2 linked regions of the Desulfosarcina ovata subsp. ovata genome follow. The protein of the gene in region 2 interacts with the protein of the main gene of each other region in a pairwise test. Links are inferred from orthologs where the notes say so. Each region holds a gene or a part of one and is shown on either strand. Other genes may lie near its edges. The genes, in order: GN112_RS18565 and GN112_RS21325.

Region 1 (3,270 bases), 650 kb from region 2 along the record:
CTCAACGAGGAAATAACAATGGGCGTTAACGATTCATTAAAATGTCCCGGCCTGGATCGACCACCAACAGTAATTCCCGATAAGCGGCATTGTCCTCAATGCGGTGAAATTGTTGAGATCTGGTCGGATCAAGTGAAACTGCGTTGCGCAAAGTGCGGCATGGTCGTCTACAATCCCGATCCTTTGATTGCGATACCGGATCCAAAAACGGATGAGTCGAATCAGGTTGCATTAAAAAGCCGCTTGGATGAACTCATCGATTTGGCCATACACCTGGGGGGTAGTGCGGCAACGGTTGTCGATGCCCGAGACATTCTGGTTGAAGACTATTTGGCGAATCTCTGCCGTGAAGCCAAATGCCCAAACTACGGGCTCTCTCCGACATGTCCGCCGCATGTGGAAGGGCCGCAATGGTTGCGAAGGTATATCAAAAAAACACCCTTTGCGCTTGTTCTTGAAATCGAGGGTTCTGAGGGGAATATGTATTCCGACCGCCGCAGGGAAATCGGCCAGCTTCTCCATTTCATTGTCGGTCAGCTGGAAATTACGGCAAGGGAAAAGGGCTTTCTCAAGGCCAGGGGCTTTGCGGGCGGCTCATGTAAGAATCTTTTCTGTTACGACCACGCCTATTGCCGGGTTTTGAGTGGAAACGGCACCTGTCGAAATCCGGGATTCTCTCGCCCCTCCGTCTCGGGCTATGGCATCAACATGAATCATCTCTTGAAAATTACCGGGTGGGCGCAAAGGAATAGCAATGCCGTCCATCTCACAAGTTCAAAATACGGGATTGTTTTTTTGGGATAATGGAATACCGCTTTGAGCACGGCCTTCATTTCCGGCAACCGAAGGGGCCCGTTTTACTGAACGCCGTACTTTTTTAATTTAGGCGATTTCTGTCAAAGAATATACCCGCCTGCTTGTCTTTTCATCCGTCTTCTGCGTTGGGCGTTTCTACACATAGCCCCACTATGCGTAAAAAAGCCCGCCTTGAATACGAATGAAAATCCTACGCAGCCTGGTATATTCTTTTCCGCCAATCGCCTTACTTTGCAGGGTGGTCGGCTTCATCCCCAGAATTTCAGCGGCACCGCCTTTCCCGTATATTTTTCCGCCGGTCATGGCCAACGCTTTTTTCAAATGGATGGTGACCATTTGATCGAAACTGATCGGGGACAAAGTGATCGTTCCGCCGCCTCAAAGTCATGAAGAAGCAAAAAACGCTCGGATCAATATGAGTGTTACGATTGGTGGTTTTGTTACCGTGATCTAAAATAGCATCATATAGCATTTAAGATAATATTTTTGGCAAGGCCAGAGGGAGGAAGCCGTATTGTCATACTGCGACGACCGATAACGCAGCCCAAAAACATTATCTTGAATGCTATACTGAAAATAATCAGGCAAACCCAAAACCCTACAACGTCACCGATTCAAGAAGGCCACTGCCAACCATAGCGAGCCTTAAAGAATCAAGCGACGTTGTAGGGTTCCAAACATATGCCACAATTATCCGACGGAAGCGGCAGTCGACTCGACCCAGGTTTCGATTTCTCCTTCGGCGTCGGTTGGGTCGCCATCAATCTTAAGACCGTCGTTTACCATCTTGCCGCCAAGATCGTTCATCTTATCTTCGAGCATATCCACCGATCCGCAAAAATGTTCGTAGGTGCTGTCTCCGGGGGCAAAGACGGCAAAAGGCTTTCCGTTGAGTTGGATACCGTTGAGTTTCTCATAAAACCCGGCGAAATCCTCCTGAAGCTCGATTTCATCGTCACCGTAGGCCGGGCACCCGAGCAGAAGCAGATCATGATCGGCGGTCAGGTCCGCAACAGCCGCCTGGGTCACCTCTTTTACTTCCACTTCGAAATCCGCCTGTTCAAACTCCGCCTTGACCATGCCGGCCATGTCTTCTGTGTTACCGGTGGTCGAGCCATAAATAATCAGTGCCTTTTTCATTGTGGTCTCCTTTTGTCGATAATGGGGCAGCACTAAATTTTCTTAGAGCCTGTTTGATAAATCCGTCTAAGGCCCGCTAACGGCGTTAGAAAGTGTCTCAAAATGCTCACATATTACCTATATGCTCCGCTTTCGACCCACTTTCCGCCTTGTTATCGAGCCTGATCCAGACTTCTCAAACAGGCTCTTACTATCTTGATGCTTTTCTTCGACGTCCCGGGTCGTTCAGCGATGGGTGCGCTTCCTTTGCGGCAGATCAGCACCCGGCTGCCGCTGGGAGCGATTGTAAAACCCTTTTTCCCCTTGAAGTAGAGCCAATCCTGTGGAATCTGCCGGTGGGCCATATGGGTGCGAAACAGATCGACACCATCACCGGCCACATGCCGGATCGCCTGGGTATTGACAAACACCCGCCCTGAGCCACCGTTTTGTTTGAGAATCTTAAGCAATTCCCAGGCACACATCCCGTTGAACTCTCCCCAAAGGTTGACATGCAGGTTTCCGGCACTGTGACGCAAAGCGATTTGGAAATTCGAATTCAATGATCTTCTCCTTGTGTTGATAAAAAAAGGCGCATGGGTGAACCGTTTCATCGGTTTCCACGCGCCTTCACTGCCAATCGCGAGCGATATTGCCCGATCGTCGTAAGACTTTAGCACTCCGTACTTTACGGAGCCTATACTTGATAGATACTTATAACTTTATTATATCTTTCTGTCAATCGTTTTTCTTCAGGCGGGAGAAATCACACCTGATATTGAATGCTGTAGTGGTCATTTGTCCCTGCTGTGCATGTGATCCATGTTGCGGCTGAAGTTATGGTTCCATGGGTTCGACCAGAATACGCTCCGCCTGTCCGGGCCGTAAGTGAAGGTGTAGACCATCATCGGTACTGATTACGACAGCTTCCTGGACGGCCATGTTGAAAATTTGCGCCGGCGCAACCGCTTCGAGGTTAATGGTGTGCCCCACTGCAATTCCCTTTTCTTCGAGGGCCTTTGTCGAACGTAATCCACCAAGGATCTTTTCCACGAAAAAAGGTTGCCCCTTGCCGGCGGAAACAAACTGCAGACGTCGCTCGCCGATGCGTCCCCAAATTTTGGCGGCCATGCCTTCCTGGATGCTTACGGCCCTACCACTCTTGCCGACAGCGACGGTATAATCCATGCTTGGCAGTTGGCGAAGATAGACGACTTCCTCATCTTCATTCAGCCCCAGTACATTCAAAGCCTCGGTCAAATTGGCGGAACAGGTGGTCCCCTCGATATGCCCACGCTGACCGGTACGCATATCCGTCAGCGGCATACGGCGGCC
Region 2 (3,205 bases):
GAATCGTTGAAAGTTATGGTGGCAAAATAGGCGCCGACAGTGAATTGGGAAAAGGGTCGGCGTTCACCATTTATTTGCCGATCACCAAAAAGATCCACAAAGCCGGCCAACCGCGTGAGATAGCGGAACTGCCTTCGGGCACCGAACGAATTCTGTTTCTGGACGATGAAGCGTCAATTGCCAACCTTGGCTGCCAAATACTTTCAGGCATCGGCTATTCCGTGACCCAAAGGACAAGCAGTGTGGAGGCGTTGGCGCTTTTCCGGTCCAAGCCCAACGCGTTTGATCTGGTGATCACCGATATGACCATGCCGAACATGACCGGTGACAAACTGGCGGTTGAATTGATGAAAGTCCGATCTGACATTCCCATTATCCTGTGCACGGGTTACAGCAACCGAATTTCTGATCAAACGGCAAACGCATTAGGCATAAAGGCGTTGGTCCATAAGCCGATCGTCAAAGCCGACCTGTCGAAAATCGTCAGAAACGTATTGGATCGACACAATCGTTTCACACGACCGGGGGAAATCTTGAAAATGGAAGGGAGGGACACATGAAAACCATGGCGGGGGTTGCCTTTTTTCTGTTCGGTCTGCTGGCGGCAACGGCCTGGGCCGACCTGACCGGGCGCTGGACCTGTAACGACGGGGGGACCTATTACCTGCGCGAGCAGGCGGGGCAGCTCTACTGGTACGCCGAAGCCAAGGGCACCCCGCCGGCATGGGCCACCGTTTTCAGCGGACACATGGTTGACGGCGGCATCGAGGGACGCTGGATCAACGTTCCCAAGGGACGCGCGACCGGATCGGGGGAGCTGAAGCTGGTGATTGAAAAGGATGGCCAGCGGTTGCGGGCAGTGGAGCGGAGCGGCGGTTTCAAGGGGTCCCGGTGGACCCGGCTGGACAGCGCCGCCCATGCCAGCAGCCCTTTGACCCGGCTCAAACCGTCTGCCGGCGAAGACTGTATTCAATTCGATCCCGCCCGTACCGGCGTTCAGCAGGCGAGCGGCCGCTGGAAAATCACCGACGGGGCGCACTGGCTCTTTGATTTCGGTAATAATGCGGCCGCCGCCCGAAAGGCGCTCGACGTGATCCGGCACTACCGCATGGATCGTGCCTGCTTTGTCGGGCGCCCCCATACCGCCTTCACCTATATGCTGGCCAAAGGCGGCGTGCCGACAGGGGCCATGGCCGATGAAGATTGTGTGGCCTTCGATACCGGCACGCTGACCGTCAGCAAAATTCAGGGCCGCTGGAAGATCGTCTCCGGCCGGCGCTGGCTGTTCGATTTCGGGAACAACGAGAGCGAGGCGCGCGCGGCCCTGGCCATCATCCGGCGCTATCGCTTCAACCAGGCCTGTTACGTGGGACGCCCTAAGGCCGACTTTTCCTATCTGCGCCGCTAAAGGCGCATTGTGGCTCAGACGCTGCAGAAATTTAAAAAAAGAATTCGTGAACAGCGACGTGCCGATCCTTCAGAATCCGTCAATGGCCCGGTGGATCGCATCGGCTTCGAATCCGCGGCCGGCCAGATAGCGGTAGGCCTTCTGGCGCCGTTTCCAGGCATCGCTCTCCCGGTCGAGACGGGAGCGTCTTTTTTCCAGCAACCGCCGGGCTGTCCGCACCTGATCGTCCTCACCGCACCATTGGCCCGTCAACCGGTCGACGAGTCCTTCGTCCAGCCCTTTTTGCAGAAGGGTCTGTCGGATACGCAGGGGGCCATACCCCCGCCGGGCCAACTGGCCGGCCATGGCGCCGGCAACCCGATCATCGTTTAGATAGCCCAGATCACGGCAGCGCTTCAGGGCATGGTCGATGGCGCTGCGGGCGAATCCCTTTGCGCGCAGCTTGACGGATAGTTCCTGGCAGGTGTGATCCCGCCGGGCCAGGATGCGAAACGCACTTTCCATGGCGGCGGGTTCTGGAGTCCTGTTTTTCTGTGAACGATCGGCTGGCATGGCGTTGTTCCGTTGAAGCGGTTCCTGCGCCCCACACGCCCTTCCCGAAAAGAAGCACTTGACTGTTGGCGTTGGCTAACGTAGGCGTACGAAAAAGTCGGGGAAGGCGTGGCCATTTCACGGAAACGGCATTCAGCCGTCGAGCAGGCTGTGACCGGTCATCTGCTCCGGCTGCGGCAGCCCAATCAGGGCCAGCATCGTGGGCGCGATATCCCCCAGACGCCCCTCCCGCAAGCGGGCCGAGCGGTGCGCGTCGTCCACCAGCAGCAGGCGCACCGGATTGGTGGTGTGGGCCGTGAAGGGCTTGCCATCCGGCCCGGCCATCTTTTCCGAATTGCCATGATCGGCAGTGACCAGGGCCATCCCGCCCTGGGCCAGCAGCTTGTTCAGCACCGTTTCCAGGCAACGGTCCACGGTCTCGCAGGCCTTGACCGCGGCGGCCATCACCCCGCTGTGCCCCACCATGTCCATGTTGGCAAAATTGAGCACGATAAAATCGTATTTTCCCGAATCGAGCCGGGCCACGACTTCGTCGGCCACCTGGGGCGCGCTCATTTCCGGTTTCTGGTCATAGGTGGCCACCTCACGGGGGGAGGGAATCAGGCAGCGGTCCTCGTTTTCAAACGGGGTCTCCTCGCCGCCGTTGAAAAAATAGGTCACGTGGGCGTACTTCTCGGTTTCGGCAATGCGCAATTGATGCAGTCCCTGGCGGCTGATCACCTCCCCAAGGATATTCTCCAGGTGGACCGGGCCGAAGGCCATGGGCAGATCGAAGCTCTCGTCGTAAAGGGTCATGGTGGTATAACTGGCCAATCTGGGCGCCTTCCGGCGCGAAAACCCGTCAAAGCCCTCTTCGGTAAAGGCGCGGGTGATCTCCCGGGCACGGTCGGCGCGAAAATTGAAAAAGATGATGCCGTCGCCGTCGGCCACCGTGCCCACCGGCCGGCCGTCACCGTCGACCATTACCACCGGCTGGACAAATTCATCGGTTTCACCGCGCCCGTAGGCGGCCTTGACGGCATCCAGGGGATCGGTTTGCGGCCGGCCCTCGCCCTCGGTGTACAGCCGGTACGCCTTTTCCACGCGATCCCAGCGCTTGTCGCGATCCATGGCATAATAACGGCCGCAGACGGAGGCCACCTGGCCGCTGCCGATGGATTGGCATTGATCCAGCAGCTGTCCGAGGTAGCCGGCCCCGCTGTCCGGCGGGGTATCGCGGCCGTCGAGAATGGCATGCACATAGAC

What was found.
Region 1: the proteins of GN112_RS21325 (region 2) and GN112_RS18565 interact in binary tests that used the Escherichia coli proteins (3 or more experiments, as listed by UniProt). The link is inferred for Desulfosarcina ovata subsp. ovata from one-to-one orthologs.

The regions. Positions count from the first base shown.
Region 1 is NZ_AP021879.1:4,191,359-4,194,628, reverse strand. What follows is about bases 232-3,179. They hold GN112_RS18565 (flavodoxin), read right to left. Parts: upstream 1,957-3,179; coding sequence 1,507-1,956; downstream 232-1,506. Other genes in these bases: GN112_RS18555 (FeoA family protein), read right to left, coding at 2,773-3,179; GN112_RS18560 (hypothetical protein), read right to left, coding at 2,109-2,498; GN112_RS18575 (hypothetical protein), read right to left, coding at 967-1,176; GN112_RS18580 (DUF2284 domain-containing protein), read left to right, coding at 232-804. Also shown: more of GN112_RS18580, read left to right, coding at 19-231; more of GN112_RS18555, read right to left, coding at 3,180-3,270. UniProt on the Escherichia coli protein: Low-potential electron donor to a number of redox enzymes. Involved in the reactivation of inactive cob(II)alamin in methionine synthase.
Region 2 is NZ_AP021879.1:4,838,725-4,841,929, forward strand. Bases 220-3,102 are described here. They hold GN112_RS21325 (regulatory protein RecX), read right to left. Parts: upstream 1,961-3,102; coding sequence 1,478-1,960; downstream 220-1,477. Other genes in these bases: GN112_RS21315 (ATP-binding response regulator), read left to right, coding at 220-560; GN112_RS21320 (hypothetical protein), read left to right, coding at 557-1,408; gpmI (2,3-bisphosphoglycerate-independent phosphoglycerate mutase), read right to left, coding at 2,093-3,102. Also shown: more of GN112_RS21315, read left to right, coding at 1-219; more of gpmI, read right to left, coding at 3,103-3,205. UniProt on the Escherichia coli protein: Modulates RecA activity through direct physical interaction. Can inhibit both RecA recombinase and coprotease activities. May have a regulatory role during the SOS response. Inhibits DNA strand exchange in vitro.